Regions from separate parts of the Dorea ammoniilytica genome, predicted to be linked through region 2. Evidence: riboswitches for the same ligand, from Rfam matches in the RefSeq annotation. Region 2 holds a riboswitch; the other holds the start of a gene.

Region 1 (11,310 bases), on a different contig from region 2:
ACATTGTTAATGAATGATGCTTTCTCAAAACATTGCAGCGCATAATACACAATAGGCTTTCCTGCTATGCTCAAAAATTGCTTCTTCACTTTGCTTTTCATACGTTGTCCCTGCCCTGCCGCAAGTACGATCGCAGTACATCTGTCCTTCATGTCCTATCGTTCCCCCAACTTCAGATTCGGTACTGCGTTCAGATCCCATCCATGACGGGTTCCCTTCAGGTACTCATAGTATGCTGCCACGCCGATCATCGCCGCATTGTCCGTACAGAATATCGGAGACGGATAATAAAAATCAATATCGTTCTTTTCGCAGGCCTCTTTCATAGCACTGCGAAGTGCACTGTTCGATGCCACTCCGCCGGCGATTGCAAACTTACGAAGTCCGTATTCTTTCACTGCCTGCATAGAGTTAGCCACCAGTACATCTGTAACAGCTTTCTGGAATGAAGCAGCAACATCCGCCTGATTCCAGGTCTCGCCTTTCATCTTACATCCATTCAGATAATTGAGCACCGCCGACTTCACACCACTGAAACTGAAATCGTATGGCGTATCTCCCATGTGCGCTCTTGGAAATTCAATTGCATCAGGATTGCCTTCTTTTGACACTTTATCAATCTTCGGACCACCCGGATATCCAAGTCCGATAGCCCGGGCCACTTTGTCAAATGCCTCACCTGCCGCATCATCTCTTGTGCGTCCCAGAATCTCAAATTCTCCATAATCTTTCACACACACCAGATGTGTATGTCCACCGGACACCACCAGGCAGAGAAACGGCGGTTCCAATTCTTTGTGTTCAATAAAATTTGCAGCAATATGTCCTTCAATATGGTGTACACCGATCAAAGGTTTCCTAGCCGCATAAGCGATTGCTTTTGCCTCAGCCACTCCGACCAGAAGCGCTCCCACAAGTCCTGGTCCATAAGTTACACCAATGGCGTCAATGTCATCCAATGTAACCTTCGCCTCATCAAGTGCTGCTTCAATCACCTGATTAATCTTTTCAATATGCTTTCTGGATGCGATCTCCGGCACCACGCCACCATACAGCGTATGCAGTGCAATCTGCGAAGAAATCACATTAGACAATACTTCTCTGCCATTTTTCACAACAGCCGCAGCTGTTTCATCGCAGGAACTTTCGATTGCCAGAATCAGCAAATCTTTTTTTTCTTCCATATTATGCCTCCTCAAATACAAGCTCAACGGACTGTCCATCTCTTGATGCCACTGTATTTCCAAAAATATCCCGTGCATCCTTCAGGTACTCCTCCGGTCGATTCAATGACGGACTGTAATGAGTCAGCCACATTTCTTTTACCTCTGCCGCCTTCGCAAGTTCAGCCGCCTCATAAAATGTCATATGCTTATATTCTTTTGCTTTCTTTAACTTATCCTTCTCTCCATACATGCCTTCACAGATAAATAAATCGGCATGCTTTGCATTCTCCAGAATCGACTCGGTCGGTCTGGTATCCGTTGCATAAGTGATCTTGAGACCTTTTCTGGCCGGTCCAAGTACCATATCCGGAGTCAAGATTCTCCCATCCTCTTCCACGGTCTCACCACGCTGCAGAATTCCCCAGTATTTCCTTGGAATCTCTGCCACCTCTGCCCGGCTGACATCAAACTTGCCTGCACGGTCAATCTCCATCGTATATCCATAACACAATACGTTGTGATTTACACGAAACGCCTTCAGGCGGTAACCATTCATCTCAAACGTCTCTTCCGGACCTTTGATTTCCTTATATATAATCTGAAATGGCAGTTCCGGCGCAATGACGCGCAGGGCGCCTACAACCCGCTCCAGACCTTTCGGTCCAATCAGGGTAAGTGGTTCCTTCCGATCTGCATTGCCCATAGTAAGCAATAGTCCCGGAAGCCCGCTGATATGATCTCCATGATAATGCGTAAAGCAGATCACATCGATCGGCTTAAAGCTCCATCCTTTTTCTTTGATGGCAATCTGCGTACCCTCGCCACAGTCGATCAGCAGACTGCTGCCATTATAACGCACCATCAAAGAAGTGAGCCATCTGTAAGGAAGCGGCATCATACCGCCGGTTCCCAGCAAACATACATCTAACATTCTATCCTCTACTTTCCGGTGGAAGTAAAAATGCAGCAACCATCTCATCATAGCAATCTTCACACAGATCAAATCTGTCTACCCGGTTGTCCTTTCTGGAAAAATAGCCCCAGCGTTTTTCTACAGACAGCACGTCTTCGCTGAGCAATCCATTCACAGCTGTAATTTCCCTTCCACATTTATTACAGATAATTTTTTTAATTTCTTTCGTTTCTTTCATCCCATATTTGCGCATACGATTCCTCCTGTTGTTATAAACTGTATATCGTCTTACGCCTACATTATAACCATCGTCCAGACGTTATCCTAGTGGGAACTCTTTCCTTTATTACCACCTGTCACAACAGTTCCAGACTCATAAGAATCGCATTTTCTGTCGGATTTGTATAATAATTTTTCCGCACGCCATCCAGGACAAACCCCTTTTTCTTATAAAAAGCTTTTGCTGATTCGTTGCTTTCCCGAACATCTAGCAGTAATTTATTTACACCATTGTCCGCACAGATAAACGCCAGTTCTTTCAACAAACGAGAGGCTACACCGTTTCTGCGAAAGTCCGATTCTACCGCAATACGGGCAATCTCTCCATCTTCCAATACATAATAAACAATCAGATAGCCAACCAGTACACCATCCTCCAGTGCTGACAGCAGCAGCGTCTGCGACTGTTCCATGCTTTCTCTGATTGCACTCTCACTCCATGGATCTGAAAATATCTCTTTTTCAAGCCTTGCCACATCCGCAAGATCTTCTTCCCGCATTCTACGGATACAAAACATATTATCTTGCCTCCTGTTTCGCACGTTCTCTTTCCGCGCGCTCACGTTCTGCCTGTGATACACGGAGATAATCCGGCTGATGTTCCACCGCCGTCTCCGTCTTGCCTTCTTCATAATAGCGGATCGCCAGGCTTCCTACCGAAGCTGCTCTCTGACGATTCATAGATGCAGGTGCAAAATGAAGATCAGACTCTGGCATAATCTCTGTCACGAGTCTTTTCCTGAATACCGGCACTCCATCTCCCAGGAAAACAACTGGTCTGCTATACTGTTTCAGCTTCTCACCCAGTTCTTCAATACTGACCGCCATCTGATCTTCCAGCACACGTAATTCATTACCGTCAAATTCATAAATTCCAGTATATACCTGACCGCGTCTTGCATCCATGATCGGACACACGATCTTATCTGTTCCCCAGAGATTATACGCAAGTCCTTCCAGCGTCGGGATATGGATCAATGGCTTTTTCAATGCAAGTCCCAAACCCTTCGCCGTCGCAGATCCAATTCGGAGTCCGGTAAATGATCCCGGTCCTCCCGCTACTGCAATGGCATCTACTGTATTCAGATCCAGTTCTGTCATGTGCGCAATCTCATCCAACATAGGCAGTAACGTCTGGGAATGTGTCTTCTTATAATTAACCGTATATTCTGCGATGGTACTTGTCTCTTCTCCATCCTTTTCTACAACAGCTACACTCGCCACAAGTCCTGAGCTGTCCAATGCTAATATTCGCATATTTCTATCCTCCGATAATCAAATCCTTTATCCAGATCTTTCTCAATCCGTATCTCTGTATAATGTTCCGGAAGAATCTCTTCAATCAGGTTCGCCCACTCGATCAGGGACACTCCCTGTCCATATACATAATCCTCGTATCCAATCTCATCCATCTCTTCCACATCACCGATCCGGTATACATCAAAATGGTAAAACGGAAGTCTGCCATCCTCATACACCTGTACAATTGTAAATGTCGGGCTGCTCACCGGCTCTTCAATCCCAAGACCTGCTGCCAGTCCCTGCGTGAACACCGTCTTGCCGACACCAAGGTCTCCCACCAGCGTATACACCTGACCAGGCTCCGCAGCCTGTCCCAGGCGAAATCCCAGATCACGAGTATCCTTCTCGCAATTTGATTCTATCAATTCTCTCTTCATATTAATAAACCATCCATTTTCTATTTCGAGTATACACACACTATAGCATATCTTTCTTTTTTTTTCTATATATGACGCTGCTTTACCAGAACAGCCCCAGTTTCTTCACAACTTTAAGACCGATCTTATAATAAAACGGAAGAAGCTTGCCATCTGCCTCTTTCAGCTTCTGGCGGATTGCCAGATGTTGCGGGCAGTGGCTCTCACATTTGCCACACTCCACACAGGCACTGACAGGTCGGAAGTCTTTTTGAAGACAGACTGTCTGAAGATACTCATGACGTCCCGCGCCTTTCTTTTCTGTATACATGTGATTATAACAACGAAAAGCTGCCGGAATGTCAATTCCTTTCGGGCATGGCATACAATATCCGCATCCGGTGCATCCTACTTTCAGGGTGTCCTGTATGTCTTTTTTTACCGCCTCGATCAATGAGAAATCTTCTTCTGTAAATTCGCCAGTCTGTACTTCCGATGCTATACGAACATTTTCACGGATCATTTCTTCTGAATTCATCCCTGAAAGCACACAGGTCACCTCCGGTTGTTCCCACAGCCAGCGGAATGCCAGTTCTGCCGGAGTACGTTTCTTTGGATCTTCTGCAATTCGCTTTTTTGCTTTTTCCGGTAACAGATCCACCAGTTTTCCACCGCGTAAAGGTTCCATGATAATTACCGGAATCCCACGTTTTGCCGCTTCCTGAAGCCCTGTCCTTCCTGCCTGCGTGTGTTCATCCATATAGTTATACTGAATCTGGCAGAAATCCCAGTCATAAGCATCCAGAATCTGGATAAACATCTCCGTATTACCATGAAAAGAAAATCCGATATTGCGAATTTTGCCCTCTTTCTTTTTCTGTGTGATCCAAGCTTCAATACCAAGCTTCTTCAGTTTCTCCCATGCCGCAACATCTGTCAGCATATGCATCAGATAATAATCAATGTAATCTGTTTGAAGACGTGTGAGCTGTTCATTAAAATATTTTTCAATTGCTGCACCTGACTTGATATAATACTGCGGCAATTTGGTTGCAAGCCTAATTTCTTCCCGGCAGTGATTGCGATGTAGTATCTCGCCAACTGCCACCTCACTTCCCGGATAGATATATGCTGTATCCAGATAATTCACACCACTTTTAATGGCAAGCATCAATTCCCTTTCCGCTTTATCGAGATCTATGCTGTTACCATTTTTTGTAAATCTCATACAACCATATCCCAGCAAAGAAATTGGTTCTCCATATCGATCTTTTCTATATTGCATATCATTCTCCTTTGATTACAAAATCTTAAAATTAACTAGCACACCTGTGGTCAGCTGTAACAATTATTATACGTGAATCCATTTTTCATGTAAAGAGACTTGCATTCTTGGATATAGTGTGCTATCCTTACAACATAAATGGAATAGTAATTCTTCGGGGTCGGGTGTAATTCCCAACCGGCGGTATAGTCCGCGACCTGTTGTATCCTACACAGTGCAGCAGCTGATCTGGTGAGATTCCAGAACCGACAGTAAAGTCTGGATGAGAGAAGGATTGTGCAGTATCATTTGAATGATAGTTGACCCCGGCATATAATGTCGGGTTTTTTTATTTGCATTCTCTACGCACATTTCGAGAAGAGTTCTTCCTTTTATAATCCACATCAAAAGGAGAGAAAGAAAATGGATAACACATTAACTAACGAACGCACACACACATCTTCTAAGACAAGGATTCTCGCACAGATTGGAATGCTCGGAGCCATCTCTGTTGTACTGATGCTTTTCGAGATCCCACTGCCATTTGCACCGGCCTTTTACGAGATTGACTTTAGTGAAGTACCGGTACTGGTAGGATGTTTTGCTATGGGTCCAGTTGCAGGTGCTGCGATCGAACTGATCAAAATTCTTCTGAACTTTGCAATCAACGGCACGATTACCGCAGGTGTTGGTGAACTTGCCAACTTCCTTCTCGGATGTTCTTTCGTTGTACCGGCAGGAATCATTTACCGCAAAATGCATACCAGAAAGGGTGCCATCATCGGTATGGCAACAGGTACTGTATTGATGACAATCTTTGGATGTTTCCTGAATGCATTTGTATTGCTTCCAGCTTACGGCAAAGCTTTCGGTATGCCAATGGAGGCACTTGTAGGAATGGGAACTGCAGTCAATGCTCATATTACCAGCCTGTTTACCTTTGTGGCATTTGCAGTCGCACCATTTAATATCTTAAAAGGAATCATCGATTCCCTGATCGTATTCCTGATTTACAAGAAGATCCGTCCGGTATTTCGGATGCAGTAACCATCCCAAAGTATCATAACTCATTATATAGAAAGAGGTTTGAACGCTGTAAACACAGTCATTCAAACCTCTTTTTTATACATTCTTACTTATACGTTCTTCATGGTAAGTGCGATTCGTTTCTTCTTCAGATCCACACTCAGAACCTTCACATCCACGACATCGCCAACACTAACTGCTTCCAGTGGATGCTTAATGAACTTATTGGTAATCTCAGAAATGTGCACCAGTCCGTCCTGATGTACACCGATATCTACAAACACACCAAAATCAATAACATTTCTTACTGTTCCTTTGAGAACCATACCTTCTTTCAGATCTTTCATATCCAACACATCCGTGCGGAGGATTGGTTTCGGCATCTCATCACGTGGATCTCTGCCCGGTTTCTCCAGTTCAGCCACGATATCACGCAGAGTAATCTCTCCTACGCCCAATTCCTGTGCCGTCTTCTTATAATCGCGAATCGTAAGTGACAATCCCGCAAGCTTACCGCCTGTGATATCGGATATCTGGAATCCCTGTTTTTCCAACAGCTTCTTAGCAGCTTCGTAAGACTCCGGATGTACACTTGTCTCATCCAACGGATTAGCACCCTCGTGAATTCGCATAAATCCGGCGCACTGCTCATATGCTTTTGGTCCGAGTTTCGCTACTTTTAAGAGTTCTTTTCTGCTCTTGAATCTTCCATTTTCTTCCCGATACGCCACGATATTCTTGGCAATTGTTCCGGAGATACCGGAAATGTACGAGAGCAGCGGTGCAGAGGCAGTGTTAAGATCTACGCCGACTTTATTTACACAATCTTCTACAACACCATGCAATGCCTCGCCAAGCTTCTTCTGATTCATGTCATGCTGATACTGTCCGACACCGATGGATTTCGGATCAATCTTAACCAATTCTGCCAGCGGATCCTGCAGTCGTCTTGCAATAGAAGCTGCACTTCTCTGTCCCACATCAAATTTAGGAAATTCTTCTGTTGCAATCTTGCTGGCAGAATATACAGATGCACCAGCTTCATTTACAATTACGTACTGCACTTTCTCTGGAATTTCCTTCAGAAGCTCCACAATAATCTGTTCCGACTCTCTGGATGCAGTTCCATTACCCAGTGAGATCAAAGAAATATTATACTTTGGGATAATCTTCTTCAGCAGATCTTTGGATGCTTTAATCTTCTGTGGAGTAGTTGGTGCCGTCGGATAAATAACCGTAGTGCCAATAACTTTCCCGGTTGGATCTACCACCGCAAGCTTGCAACCGGTACGAAATGCCGGATCCCACCCCAGTACTGTGCGGCCAACGATCGGCGGCTGCATCAGAAGCTGTTCCAGGTTCTTGCCAAACACCTGGATTGCACCATCTTCTGCCTTCTCTGTCAGTTCATTCCGGATCTCGCGTTCGATAGCCGGTGCGATCAGTCTCTGATATCCATCCTCAATTGCTGCTTCAATAGCTGCTGTGATTTCAGTATGATCTCCATGTAACATCTTTTTCTTCAGGTAACGCAGAATATCTTCTTCCGGTGCTTCGATCTTCACCGTCAGATATTTTTCCTTCTCGCCTCTGTTAAGTGCCAGAATACGGTGTCCCGCGATCTTAACCACTGCTTCTTCAAATTCATAATACATCTCATAGACAGATTCCGCTTCTGCATCCTTTGCCTGCGATACTACTTTGCCTTTTTTCACAGTCATATTGCGGATCCAGCTGCGGTAAGCCGCATCATCCGAAATCTGCTCCGCAATAATGTCCTTTGCTCCGGCCACCGCATCCTGAACAGTCTTTACTTCCTTCTCCGGATTAATATAAGCTGATGCCAATTTATCCAACGGCTCTTTGGACTGCTGAAGCAGCATCAGCATAGCCAGCGGCTCCAGTCCTTTCTCTTTCGCAATCATTGCTCTGGTACGACGCTTCGGACGATACGGACGATACAGATCATCCACTGCCACCTGCGTCTGTGCCTCAAGGATCCTGTCTCGCAACTCCTCTGTAAGTTTCCCCTGTTCTTCAATGCTTGCCAATACCTGTTCTTTTTTCTCTTCCAGGTTGCGCAGGTAGGTCAGTCGCTCTGCCAGCTTACGAAGCTGTTCATCGTCCAATGTACCATGCGCTTCCTTTCTATATCGTGCAATAAACGGAATCGTATTCCCCTCGTCAATCAGCTTCACAGCCGCATCTACCTGCCACCGCTTGACACCAAGTTCTTCCGTTATCTTCTGATTAATATCCATATATACACCCTTTCTGCAACATCTTAATGTGCACTTATGTATGTGCTCTGCATGCCTTATAGTATACCTTTTCCATTCTGTGATTACAATGTGTTTTTCCATCTTAACTACCCGAAATTCAGACAATGACAGTTCCATACAAACACCCCGTGATACAGAAAATGCCGGCACCTTAAAGATACCGGCACTTTCCGTTAATAGGAATTAATCATTCAGTTTCTACTTATTATAATTGCAGCTAATTAGCATACAGTTCTGACATCTGTGTATTCATAGCAATCAAAGCTGTCTGCTACGTTCTTACATGTTAATTTTCCATCGTATGTATTGATAGCTGAGTAAATTACTTCGTTATCTTTACATGCCTGCTCCAGTCCCTTGCCTGCGATCTGCAGTCCGTAAGACAGTGTAGCGTTTGTCAGAGCGATTGTAGATGTTCTCGGAACTGCTCCTGGCATATTGCCTACACAGTAATGAACAACACCGTCTTCGATAAAGATCGGATCATCATGGTATGTAACCTTAGTTGTCTCACCACATCCACCCTGGTCTACAGCAACGTCTACGAATACTGCGCCTGGTTTCATCTCTTTGAGATATTTCTTCTTGAACAGCTTCGGAGCAGATTTTCCTGGGATCAGAACACATCCGATTACAAGGTCAGCTTCTTTCACTGCTTTTTCAATGTTAGCATCGTTAGATACGAGTGTCTGGATACGTGCTCCAAAGATATCATCAAGATAAGCAAGTCTCTGAAGGTTGATATCCATAATGGTTACGTTAGCGCCCATTCCTACAGCGATCTTACATGCGTTAGTTCCTACAGATCCACCACCGAGGATTACGATGTTAGCCTTCGGTGTTCCCGGAACGCCTGCAAGGAGAACTCCTTCTCCACCGAATCTCTTCTCAAGATATTTAGCACCTTCCTGAATACTCAGACGTCCTGCGATCTGGCTCATTGGTGCAAGAAGAGGAATGCTTCCGTTTCTTTCAATCAGTGTCTCGTATGCAACACCTTTTACTTTGGAATTAAGCAGAGCATCTGTCTGCGGCTTATCTGCTGCAAGGTGAAGATATGTATAAAGGATAAGTCCTTCGTGGAATAATGGATATTCTTCCGGAAGCGGCTCTTTTACTTTGATCATCATTTCAACAGTGTCCCATACTTCTTTAGCAGTATCGATCATCTTAGCTCCAGCTGCCTCATACTCAGCATCTAAGAATCCTGATCCTTCTCCGGCTCCTTTTTCGATATAGACATCATGTCCTGCATTCACATAACTCTTTACGTTGTCAGGAGTCATACCTACTCGAAACTCGTTGTTTTTAATCTCTTTTACGCATCCTACTTTCATTTTAAAATCCTCCTAAAAATTTTAATCCGTTTGTTTTTTGAGTGAATATTATTTTTCATTTTTCTTTTTTGTTGAATAATATTCTTCTCTTCCGTCTGACCCAATACTAACACAGACTGTTTTAGATTACAATAAAAGTTATTTTTTTCACCAGTAAGTTTATTTTTTCACTTAATATTATGCTTTTTCTTCTATAGAAATGTCTTTCACATCTTGCGCGAATTTCTTTTTCATGTTTAAATCTAACTATTAATATAATCTCCCGGAGGATAAGACTATGGAAAATATGCAGGATTTACTTCACTCAGCACACCTGACCAAAACACAAAAGATTATTTCTGAATACATTCTGGACAATGCATCCGATGCCTGTTTTATGACATCTACCGAAATTGCTCTGAAACTTGGTGTCAGCGAATCTTCTGTCATACGTTTCAGTCGCACGATTGGTTTTTCCGGATTTATAGACTTTCAGAAAGCACTGCGAAAAGACTACCAGGATAAAGTTCTCAGTATCTCCAGCAGTATCACGACTCCTTCCCAGAGAATTGCCAAGCAGGCAAAACTGGATACTTCTGCCGAATATATTAACCGTCATTTTAAAAATGCCGCCCATAATTTGGAAGAAATTTTTATTCATAATCCTATTCAGAACTTTGAAAAGGCTGCTGATATAATTGTTTCCTGTAAACATAAATATATCGCAGCCACACGGGGAAACATCTGCCTGGCTGATTACTTTATCTTATATTTAAAACAGATGGTGCCACACGTAACAATGACCACCACTACCACTATGAGTCCGATCGATCATATGTGCAATATTTCCCATACCGATTGTCTGATTCTTTTCAGTTTTCCAAGGTATTCCTTGCAAGATAAGGTTACTGCCGAAATGGCTTATAACGCCAAAGCTGAGATTATCCTTATCACAGACAAACCAAGCTCTGAACTTGCCAAGTATGCTACCGTGCTTCTGACTGTTCCTGTAGACAGCAATACATTTTTCAATTCCATGATTGCCCCACAGTTTGTATCTGAAGCTTTACTGGAAACAATCAGTCACAAAGCAAAAGGAATTGAAAAACGTCTCGTTACTATTGACAAATATCTTAGTAAACTTGGCAACTATTAGCTCTGCGGTCATGTCCAAAAAATATCATCCACGTGAAAGAAATAACTTTTATTGCACATTTATTTCTCATGTGCTAGGATGAACTCAAGCAAAAAATATAATTTTTCATCATGTGTATTTCACGAAGAATATTTTTCACTTCCGTCTATTATCAAATAAAGCGAAAAATATTGGAGGCATTTATATTATGGATGTATTAACACATGTATTAGCAAAAATTCAGACGGCTGTTTGGGGACCACCCACTCTC
Region 2 (11,310 bases):
ACAGACACCCTGGTAAATGGCTGTACCGTCCATGTTGATCGTCGCTCCCAGAGGCAGTACGAAAGAAGCAACTTCTCGTCTGGCACCGAGCTTTTCAGTGCACTCCATGTTGATCGGCAGAGTTCCTACAGAAGATGCACTGGAAAATGCAAACATGATTGCCGGAAGCATGCCTTTAAAGAATTTCAGTGGACTTAAACCGCCCATAGTTTTTACCGTCAGTGAGTACACGAATACTGCATGTACAATGTAACAAATATATGCTGCCAGAAGCACCATTGCAAGAGAACCGATAATAGCAGGTCCGTTGGATGCGATGACCGGGCACAGTAAACAGAAGACACCGATCGGTGACAGCTTCAGAATCATTTCCATACATTTCATAAAAATGTCATTTAGATCGTTGAATGCATTTACGACACGGATATTTTTCTCACCTACAAGGATAATCGCAAATCCAAGAAGAACAGCCATGACGATGATCTGCAGCATGTTAGCTTCTACCATAGGAGATACGAAGTTGGATGGGAACATATTCACAAGTGTATCCATAAAGGATGTGGCTTCGGTTGCTTCATAAGTCAGATCCGTAGTAGCAACTACCGGGAACAGACTTTTAAAAAGATTACCGCCGGTCAGACCGATCGTAACAGCAAATGCAGTCGTGCAAAGATAGAAAATAACCGTTTTCAGACCAATGGCGCCCACCTTTTTGATATCACTCATAGAAATGATACCGCACATGATGGAGAATAATACAATAGGAACGACGATGAATTTAACAAGGTTCAAGAATATCGTTCCGAAGGGTTTGATGTAGGATTCGGCAAAGTCTGCGTGACTCTGCAAGAGTAATCCTGCAATGATGGCCAGTACAAGTGCAATAAATATCTGCATGGCCAAAGACATTTTTTTCTTTTCTTTCATTTTATCAATTCCTCTCTTTGAAAAAGAGACACTGCGCCTACTGCAATGTCTCCGTTGACGATTAATTATACCATGATACATTTATAAAAACAATTCCTTTCAAAAATTTCAAAATATTCCAAAAAATTCAAAAAAATAAATAATATTTACAGCTGTGTCAGAAAAGTATATAATAAATCTCAGCAGATAATGTTACTGCAATTACAACTCGATATAGAATCAATAAGTCTTTGTGGCAGGGTGAGAGTCCCTACCGATGGTATAGTCCATGACCCGCGAGAGCGGCTGATCTGGTGACCTTTATGGAATTCCAGAACCGACGGTATAGTCCGGATGAGAAAAGACATTTTCTGCAAAAATAAAGCCCGGAGCGTAGATGTTCCGGGTTATTTTTATAGGAGGATCCGATATGAACGGAAATGAACAAGAAGTAACAACAGTAAGTAATCAGGTACACAGCGCATCGAGGATGAAGGTGAAAAAGATTGCATTTATAGGTCTTATGGGAGCTGTCAGTGCAGTACTTATGCTTATGCGATTCCCGATTCCATTTATGCCGCCATTTCTTTCGTTTGATCTGTCTGGTGTGATGGAGATTATGGGAGGCCTAATGTTTGGACCGGTAGAAGCACTGTGCATTATCGTTGTGAAGATATTGCTTCAGCTTGTGATGCAGGGAACGATGTCGCTTGGTACCGGAGAACTGCAGAATTTTCTGTTAAGTTCTGCTTATGTGTTGCCGGCAGTGTTTATTTATCACAGAAAGAAGACAAGAAAAAGTGCTGCTCTCGGAATGGCTGTCAGCTGCTGTGTGGTAGCTGTAGTTGCAGTTCTTACTAATTTATATCTTATTATACCGTTTTATGTGAAATTATTCGGTATGTCCATGGGTGATATTATTGCAATGTGTAATGCTGTCAATCCAGCCATGAAGGATACGGTAAGCCTTGTTATTTTTGGACTGCTTCCATTTAATCTGATCAAATATGGGGCAACATCGGTGGTTACATTTATTATTTATAAGAGATTAAGTGGTGTGATAAGAGGAATCATTAACAGATAAAGAGGAGATTAGGGATGAAATTTACATTAGATAAAGACATTATATACGAACAGGCTGTTGAAAGAATGTTTGAAATGCTGGGAGACTGGAAGATTATGGCTTTGGCTTCCAGCGTGAATGACTATGTAATGGTAAGAAACGTAAGCTGCCTGTTTTATGATGAGAAAATCTGGTTTAAGACAGACAAGAATTTCCGGAAAACAAAACAGCTTCTGGAAAATCCGCATGTAGCATTGTGCTGGAGTGGAGTACAGGTGGAAGGAATTGCGATTAATAAAGGATTGGTGGTAGATGAGCCAGACAGACGTTTTGAAAAAGGATATAAAGAACATCTGTGGGAAAGTTATAACAAATACAGTCATGAAGATACAGAAATCCTGATTGAAATAGAGCCAAAGTATGTGGAAATCTGGGATACCAGTGATGAGGGTTACGCATTCCAGCTGTTTATAGATTTTGAAAACAAAACGGTAGAACCTAAAATTTACGATCAAAAATAAATCAAAAATAATAATAAATTTCAAAAAAAGCTTGCATATTTTAAAACAGTATGCTAACATTAAATGCGGTCACCATGGAAGTGGTGATAGCATAAGGCTCCATGGTCAAGCGGTCAAGACATCGCCCTTTCACGGCGGTAACCCGGGTTCGATTCCCGGTGGAGTCATTTGATTGAAGAATTCAATCTTGCAACACATCATGCCGATGTGGCTCAATTCGGTAAGATTGACCACGTCAATCGCAGGCAGAGCTGATGATTACAAATCAGCTGCTTGCAACACATCATGCCGATGTGGCTCAATTGGCAGAGCAGCTGATTTGTAATCAGCAGGTTATCGGTTCGAGTCCGATCATCGGCTTAGTCCTTTAAGGGACGTCATATGGACCTTTAGCTCAGCTGGTTAGAGCAATCGGCTCATAACCGATCGGTCCTGGGTTCGAGTCCCCGAAGGTCCACTAATCCAGCACAAGAGCGTCTGGTATAGACGCTGGGTGCATGGTGATTTAATTTAATATTTGGCCCAGTGGCTCAGTTGGTTAGAGCGCCGCCCTGTCACGGCGGAGGTCGAGAGTTCGAGTCTCTTCTGGGTCGTTTTGGGATCTTAGCTCAGCTGGGAGAGCATCTGCCTTACAAGCAGAGGGTCACAGGTTCGAGCCCTGTAGGTCCCATTCGCAACAAAGTTGCGAATCACAATTGAATGCCGCAGTGGCGGAACTGGCAGACGCACAGGACTTAAAATCCTGCGGGACTAACCTCTCGTACCGGTTCGATTCCGGTCTGCGGCATTAAGTAAAAATAAGAGAACCGTTGAAATTACAGCGTTTCTCTTATTTTTTATAATAAGAAGCAAAGTTTGGAGAGTCGAGCATTTGCCTATAACGGAAAGATTGGACCATATCAAGAATATGAATGGGCTTCGCCGATTGGTCGAGAACAGTGGTAGTTGGAGGATTTATTTAAATGGGGAAACATGAAAAGGAAAGAGATGGATTCAAGAGCAGGACAGGGTTTGTCCTGGCCTGCATCGGGTCTGCGGTTGGTATGGGAAATATCTGGCGATTCCCATATATGGTGTCAGACTGGGGCGGCATGACATTTCTGCTGCCATATATTTTGTTTGTAATATTGATTGCGTCTACCGGAGTGATTGAAGAGATGGCGCTGGGACGGGCAGCGAAAGGTGGTCCGATTATAGCATTTGGCAATTGCACGGAGATGCGAACTGGTAATGCGAAAGTGGGAAACACAATCGGCTGGATTCCGGTGTTGGGATCGCTTGCCATGGCAATCGGATATACAGTGATAGTCGGATGGATTTTTAAATATACATTTCTTGCGATCACGGGTCAGATTGCAGACATGGGTCAGGATATGGATGTGATCGGAGGAGTGTTCGGAAGAACCGCAGCAGCATTTGGAAATAATTTCTGGCTGGTTATTGCTGTACTTATAACAGCTGTTATTATGGCAATGGGAATTGCCGGGGGAATCGAACGTGCCAATGGTGTCATGATGCCGCTGCTGTTTGTGTTGTTTGTCGGTCTGGGAATTTATATTTTTACATTGCCGGGAGCGGTCGGTGGATATCGCTATATATTTACGATTAATCCAAGTGGACTTTTGGATCCTAAACTTTGGATCTACGCGTTTGGACAGGCGTTTTTTTCATTGTCTATTGCCGGTAACGGAACTGTGATTTATGGATCGTATCTGAGTGAGTCGGAAGATCTTGTGAGTTCAGCACGTAATGTGGCGATTTTTGATACGATTGCAGCGATGCTTGCGGCGTTGGTGATCATACCTGGTATGGCAGTTGGCGGTGCGGAATTGTCGTCGGGTGGTCCGGGACTAATGTTTATTTATTTGATCAATGTATTTAATGGTATGGCAGGTGGCAAAATAGTAGGAATTGTATTCTATATTTGTGTGCTGTTTGCTGGTTTAAGTTCTCTTGTGAATCTGTATGAAGCGCCAATTGCTGCTATGCAGGAGATATTTGGAATGAAGCGTGCGACTGCAGTGGGAAGTATTGCAGGATTCGGATGTATCAGTGCGCTTATGATCCAGGGGATCGTTTCGGGGTGGATGGACGCGGTATCAATCTATGTCTGCCCGCTGGGTGCGATGCTTGCAGCAATCATGTTTTTCTGGGTGGCTGACAGAGAGTTTGCACTGAAAGCTGTGAATACCGGACGAGAGAAAAAGATTGGAGCGTGGTTTCTGGTGCTCGGAAAGTACGTGCTTGTTCCGCTGGCATTTGTGGCATTAGTTGCAGGGGCACTGCTTGGTGGTATAGGATAAAGTGGTGGAAATAAACCCACAGGGGAATGCAGATATTTTATGCGGCAAGAAAGGTGTAATACCTGAATTGGTGTATTGGATTGAAAAAGAAAATAATGAAATAAATTGGAATCTCATACTGCGATGATGTGGTATGAGATTTTTTTGCTTTACAGGAAATTGCTTTCCTGTAAAGTAAAAAACGCTCCGCGAGAATGTGCCAAGGCACATTCTTTGTTATTGTGAAGAGGTAGTTGTGTTAAAAAAGGAAAATAGTAAATAAAAACTGTGCAAAACAACTAAAAAATATGTAATTACACATGAAGTATTGACAAAATGACGGTAAAAGCTGTAGTATTGTAGTACAGATTTAAGGGAAACGGAATAAAACTAGAAGATGGTTTTATCCAAAAGTCATGCAAAAGGAGGAAAGGACATGAAAAAAATGAAGAGAGTTGTAGCAATGTTACTGGCTGTAGTGATGGTGTTTGGTCTGGCTGCTTGTGGAAGTAAGAAGAGCGGTGATGACAGTGGTAAGGAGGAAAAGAGTAACTATCCAGAAAAACAGATCACACTTATTTGTCCATTGGCAGCAGGTGGCGGATCAGATACGATCAGCAGATTGTTTGCAGCAGCTATGGAGAAAGAATTAGGTGTATCAGTTGTTGTTGAGAATAAGCCGGGTGCAGGAGCAGGTGTTGGATTGGAAGCAATTGCATCTTCGAATCCGGACGGATATACAATTGGATATATCCCAGCGGAAGTTACGACTGTAGAGGCAATGGGTAATGCGACTGTTACACCAGAAGATTTTGAGTACATTTGTACAGCAATGAAGATTAGTGCATTAATCTGTGTTCCGGCTGACAGTGAATGGGATAGCCTTGATGACTTGATTGCAGCTGCAAAAGAGAATCCAGGTTCAATTACAATTGGAACAGCAGGTGTTGGTAATGCATATGAGTTAGGCCTTAGATCTATGCTCGAAGCAGCAGGTATTGAATTAAATATTGTCAATTTCAGTGGCGGAACAGCTGAGGCAATTACAGCTATGATGGGTGGTAATGTCCAGTGCTGTACAGCTGGAACAGCAGAAGCAATTTCATATGTTAATTCTGGAGAATTTAAGGTTTTGTGTAACCTTTCTTCTGAGCCGTCAGAATTACTTCCGGATGTACCAACAGCTACAGAGCTTGGTTATGAATGCAATGGTGGATCATGGGGAGCATTTGCGGTACCGGCAGGAACACCGGATGATGTGATTGAAGTTCTTCGCAAGGCTGGTGAAAAGGTTATGAATGCAGATGACTTCAAAAAAACATTATCAGAAAAAGGATTTGATGAATATCATGTAGATGGCGCAGAATTTAAAAAAGATGCTATGGAAATGTATAAGACAAATTCTGATATTATTAAGGAATTTAATTTGTCTGCGAATTAATAACTATTGAATTAAGTAGAAAAGAGATTGTTTTTTGTAGGAACAGAGACTGTTTGAACTTGAAGAAGAGGGGCAGGGGCTTATAATAAGTGCCTGCCCGATGCGGCAAAATAAAGGGGGTTCTTACTGTGATTAAAAAAGGTGATACGATTCCTGGAATATTTTCGTTGATCATAGGTGGATTTACATTGATTTATATTCACCAGAATCCAAAGATGGTTGTTCTTGGTGGAACAGATGGTGCGGGTGTAGGACCGGGATTCTTTCCGTTCATTTGTGCGGTTGCGTTGATCATATGTGGCGTATTGCTCACAATACGTGGAATACGTCAGCACGGAGAAGTTGATTATTTTATGCTTACGGAAGAAAAAAAGAATAATTTGAAAATAGGTGCATTGTTGACGGGATTTATTTTAATCTTCTTGATTGCATGGAAGATAAGTGAAATGTTTTTCCTGATTCTTCCGGTCTATGTGTTTGCAGTAAATAAATTATTTAGACGTAGCATGATTTTTTCATTACTTTTTACAATAGGCATGACTCTTTTTGTCTATGGTTTGTTTGCTAAAGGTTTTACGATTCGTTTTATGCCGTAAAGGAGGTGAGAGAATGTCCGCACATATATTAGCATCAGCTTTTGTGGAATTATTAACGCCATCGGTAGTTCTTTATCTGGCAATTGGAGTACTTCTTGGAACGATGATAGGTGCGCTACCGGGTTTGTCAGCAACAATGGGGGTGGCACTTATTACGCCGATTACATTTTGGCTGGATAAGGTAGATGGATTTGCAATGTTAATGGGGCTTTGGAATGCTGCAATTTTTGCGGGTGGAATTACTGCAATTTTGATTAATACACCGGGAACACCGGCTTCCATTACGCAGGCATGGGATGGCTATCCTTTGTACAAAGAAGGAAAAGGTGGTTTGGCACTTGGGATCAACGTAGTGTTCTCTTTTATAGGTGGTATGATCTCCATTATTTTACTGATTTTGTTAGCAGATCCGATCGCAAAGATAACAATTAAGTTTGGACCGGCGGAATATGCGATGGTTGCCCTGTTTGGAATGACTATGATGATCGCAGTTTCTAACGGAAAAGTGTTGAAAGGCATTATGTTAGGCTTCTTAGGACTGCTGTTATCCACAGTAGGACTTTGCCCGATATCTGGTCTGCAAAGATTTACGTTTGGTTCAATTCAATTGCAGTCAGGTATTAATTTTATCCCGGTTATGATAGGATTGCTTGGTCTCGGAGAAGTGTTTTTCCAGGTTTATGAATACAATGAGGAAAAAGCGAAGGCCGAGATGGAGGCGCGTAAGGTCAGCCAGTCATTAGGGCGTGTGCTTCCATCTCTTAGCGAAATGAAAAAATGGACACCACGCTGTGTCCTTGCAGGTATTGCAGCTACGATTATCGGTGCTATTCCGGCAGCCGGCGGAGATATTTCAGCTATTATCTGTTGGGGTAATTCGAAGAGATTCAGTAAAGAAGGAGAAAAATACGGTCACGGTTCAGCTGAAGGACTGGCGGTATCGTCAAGTGCCAATAATGGTGTAATTGGTGGGGCAATGTGTACAATGCTGACGCTTGGAATTCCGGGAGATGCAGTTACGGCGGTATTACTGGGTTCTCTGATGATGTATGGAATGACTCCAGGTCATGCGATGTTTAATGAGCAGATTGGTTTTACGGCACAGATTATGGTGTTGATGATTTTGGCTAATCTGGCATTTCTTGTCATAGGTCTTGGAACGGCTAAGATTTCAGCGAAGCTTTTAAATATGAGCCAGCCGACCGTGTGGGCAGCAGTTGGAGTATTGTGCATTGTGGGCTCTTACTGCATTAACAATAGCTTTTTGGATGTTGTTGTTATGTTTATTATGGGAATTTTGGGCTTCTTTTTGAAAGTTTATGATTTTCCGTCGGGACCTCTTGTGTTGGGATTGCTGTTGGGCAGTACGGTAGAGAAAAATGTTCGAACGGCATTAGTGATATCACGGGGAGATGTGAGCTGTTTTGTGACTCGTCCGATTAGTCTGATCTTATTAATTTTAATTATTGCTTCTTTCTTAGTACCTATTATTCAAACGACGATTAAGAAGAATAAAGCAAGAAAGGCATGATGGTGATTTGACATGAAATATGTAAATAAATTAAGAGAAAAAATAGCGAAAGGACAGTTGAATTTTGGTACACACTGTTCCTGTACAGATTTGTCTTTTTATGAATTATGTGGACAATTGGATTATGATTATGTTTGGATTGATGCGGAACATGGTGCTATGAGTAATCCGATGATAATCAATGCAATCCTGGCTACGAATGCTGGTGGAAATGCAGCTATTGTGCGAGTGGTAGATCATTCCGTTGGGAATATAAAACCAGTATTGGAAAATGGGCCGGATGGTATAATATTTCCGTTAGTGAATACAGCAGAAGATGCCAGAAAATGTATTGAAGTATGTAAGTATCCGCCAGAAGGAATTCGTGGGTATGGACCTAGACGTTCTCAGTGGTATGGTGGCATGAGTGATGCGGAATATTTTAAGCAGGCCAATGATAGTATTATGCTTTTGATGCAGTGTGAACGAAAAGAAGCAGTGGATAATCTGGATGAAATTCTGGCAGTGCCAGGAGTGGATGGAGTAATCTGTGGATTGAATGATCTTTCAGCATCTATAGGAAAATTTGGTCAGGTGAATGATCCGGAGATGATAGATTTGATGGAACAGATGATTGCAAAATGTAAAAAGGCCGGAAAACCATTTGGTGCTTCTATCGGAGTGAATTATGATGTGGCAAGATTTTGGATGGAAAGAGGAGCTTCTTTCCTTTCAATAGGATTTCCGCAAGATTATTATATGACATTGGGTAAGGAAGTGATTCAAAATATCCGTACAATTGAGAATGAACGGATGGTATAGAAAGGATGATATTTTTTGATCTATGCAAATATTAAGGATGCGATGCGGTATCAGGGGATTCATCCAGGATTGGATATAGCATTAAAATATGTGAATGACGAGTTCTTGTCAACATTAGGACGCGAACGGGTATCAATAAAGGGTGATGATGTCTATGCGTTTAAAGTTGATCTGCGAACGAAGTCAGAAACGGAAACATTTTTTGAAAATCATCATGAGTATATAGATATTCATGTTGTGTTAGAAGGAGCAGAGAGAATGGATATTGAGATTCCGGATAAACTTAAATTGTATGAAGAACATCCGGAAACAGATGCTTACTTTTTTCATGGACAAGGAGGACAATCGGTGATTCTGACGCCAGGCAAATTTCTGGTTGCATTCCCGGAGGATGCACATAAGACTTGCGGCATGATTGAAATACCTCAGAAGTTCATAAAAGCGGTATATAAAATACGTTTATAATAGGTTTGCTGACAGGCTGTGGCACTAAAATTAGTGTGACAGCCTGTTGATTATAACAACACATTTGCGAGAGAGTGTGATATAATAAAACAAGTGTGAACTGTTTGGTAGTTTTTGGAAAATAGTTAATGATATGAGGAGAAACAGTATGAATGGAATGCCGGTTGGAAATGTTCTACAGAAAGACCATTTGTATGAACAGGTGGCAGATCTGTTGGAACAACAGATATTGAATAATTATGAGGATGGAGCAAGATTGCCATCGGAACAACATCTTGCAGAGGAATATAGTGTCAGTAGAACAATTATTCGGGAATCTTTAAAACTTTTAAAAGAAAGAGGTTTAATTGATTCTAAGACCGGTAGCGGATCGTATGTAACCAGACCGGAGGCGCAGAATATTGCAGATGTAGTATATCGGATTATTCAAATGGATCAGATTGATTATGTAAGTGTGTTCGATATGCGAATGATTTTAGAAATGGAATCCATAAGTCGTGCGGTTAATCATGTGACGACTGCGGAAATGAAAGAGATGGAGCATTTGCTGGAACTTCTGAAGGATCCGAAACTGTCTAATGAAAAACGTTCAAAATATGACTTTTCATTTCATTATATGATTGCAAAAGCATCTGGAAATCCATTGCTTGCATTGATGACGGAAGCAATTGGAACGATTTGTCAGGAAATGATTCATAAAGCTTTTTTATTGCAGGATAGTTTGCAGGACAGTATCGCAAGACATAATTTGATTATGAATGCAATTAAGGCAAGAGATGAAAAGGCAGCGAAAGAGGCAATGCGTGGACATCTGGAGCGTTCAAAACGTAATTATGAAGAATATCTGCAGAGACAGCAGGAAGGATAAAAGGAGATAGCGTAGAACGACTGAGGATAAAGTAATGGGATTACTTTTGTGTATAAAATAAAAGACATGGAATTACTTGACACTTTAATCTGAATATACTATATTAGGAAATGAGTTAGGAATAGCCAACTCATTTCTTTTAATCAACGGTTAGATAAAACTAATCCAAATGTGTCAAAACTAACTTATGGGTTTAAAGAAAAAGAATAATTCATGCAGAATGGGTGACACTAAAAGAACTGAAAAGTGTCTGACAGGCTGAAAGGAGACCTCGGAATGGAAAGATATCTGGTGGAGAACTGTTCTCCAACGCTTGCTTCGCTGAAAACCGGGAATTTATTTTCATATAAATACGATTCGCTGGAAGAAGTAGAATTCTATGTGGAATTCTGGAATCAGTGTATGGCAGAGAAAGGGGTATCCGTATGTATTCTGAAGATCCGAAAGCAGACGGCATTGATCTACGTATTCAGAAAAAACTTTCTTGAGCGTGATATGAAGCGTCCGGGAGTGGCGGAACTTCTGAAAAAATGTGGATACGAAAGTACTGATGCAGACTATGCGCTCAGACATTTGCGAGGACGTCTGGAAAATAATGAGGATTTTCCACACGAAATCGGTCTGTTTCTTGGTTATCCGCTTGGAGATGTGATTGGATTCGTGGAGAATGAAGGACGTAATTCTTTGTGCTGTGGGTGCTGGAAGGTGTATTGCAATGAATGTGAAGCGTTGCAGACGTTTCAGAAATTCAAAAAGTGTACAGAGGTTTATACTCAGCTGTGGAATCAGGGAAAGAGTGTTTTGCAGCTCACGGTAGCTGCTTGACATAAGTTCAA

Evidence for each region. A riboswitch is a leader RNA that binds a small molecule or an ion and turns the genes downstream of it on or off. The one in region 2 is predicted to bind FMN.
Region 1: another riboswitch for FMN. It lies ahead of OCV65_RS12665 (ECF transporter S component); the one in region 2 lies ahead of OCV65_RS05510 (ECF transporter S component).

Annotation. Positions count from the first base shown of each region.
Region 1 is NZ_JAOQJV010000025.1:9,375-20,684, forward strand. It holds gene ispD (2-C-methyl-D-erythritol 4-phosphate cytidylyltransferase) at 1-152, opposite strand, end outside; gene tsaD (tRNA (adenosine(37)-N6)-threonylcarbamoyltransferase complex transferase subunit TsaD) at 156-1,184, opposite strand; gene OCV65_RS12635 (ribonuclease Z) at 1,186-2,097, opposite strand; gene OCV65_RS12640 (hypothetical protein) at 2,099-2,332, opposite strand; gene rimI (ribosomal protein S18-alanine N-acetyltransferase) at 2,436-2,876, opposite strand; gene tsaB (tRNA (adenosine(37)-N6)-threonylcarbamoyltransferase complex dimerization subunit type 1 TsaB) at 2,878-3,615, opposite strand; gene tsaE (tRNA (adenosine(37)-N6)-threonylcarbamoyltransferase complex ATPase subunit type 1 TsaE) at 3,603-4,037, opposite strand; gene OCV65_RS12660 (aldo/keto reductase) at 4,120-5,301, opposite strand; FMN riboswitch at 5,448-5,579, shown strand; gene OCV65_RS12665 (ECF transporter S component) at 5,704-6,327, shown strand; gene OCV65_RS12670 (Tex family protein) at 6,417-8,567, opposite strand; gene ald (alanine dehydrogenase) at 8,810-9,925, opposite strand; gene OCV65_RS12680 (MurR/RpiR family transcriptional regulator) at 10,203-11,060, shown strand; gene OCV65_RS12685 (alanine/glycine:cation symporter family protein) at 11,248-11,310, shown strand, end outside.
Region 2 is NZ_JAOQJV010000004.1:188,036-199,345, reverse strand. It holds gene OCV65_RS05515 (dicarboxylate/amino acid:cation symporter) at 1-927, opposite strand, end outside; FMN riboswitch at 1,150-1,276, shown strand; gene OCV65_RS05510 (ECF transporter S component) at 1,337-1,990, shown strand; gene OCV65_RS05505 (pyridoxamine 5'-phosphate oxidase family protein) at 2,005-2,490, shown strand; tRNA gene OCV65_RS05500 (tRNA-Glu) at 2,586-2,657, shown strand; tRNA gene OCV65_RS05495 (tRNA-Thr) at 2,778-2,850, shown strand; tRNA gene OCV65_RS05490 (tRNA-Ile) at 2,874-2,947, shown strand; tRNA gene OCV65_RS05485 (tRNA-Asp) at 3,010-3,083, shown strand; tRNA gene OCV65_RS05480 (tRNA-Val) at 3,088-3,160, shown strand; tRNA gene OCV65_RS05475 (tRNA-Leu) at 3,192-3,277, shown strand; gene OCV65_RS05470 (sodium-dependent transporter) at 3,453-4,793, shown strand; gene OCV65_RS05465 (tripartite tricarboxylate transporter substrate-binding protein) at 5,209-6,213, shown strand; gene OCV65_RS05460 (tripartite tricarboxylate transporter TctB family protein) at 6,342-6,809, shown strand; gene OCV65_RS05455 (tripartite tricarboxylate transporter permease) at 6,823-8,340, shown strand; gene OCV65_RS05450 (HpcH/HpaI aldolase family protein) at 8,353-9,141, shown strand; gene OCV65_RS05445 (NanQ anomerase/TabA/YiaL family protein) at 9,157-9,606, shown strand; gene OCV65_RS05440 (FadR/GntR family transcriptional regulator) at 9,755-10,474, shown strand; gene OCV65_RS05435 (DUF3793 family protein) at 10,751-11,299, shown strand.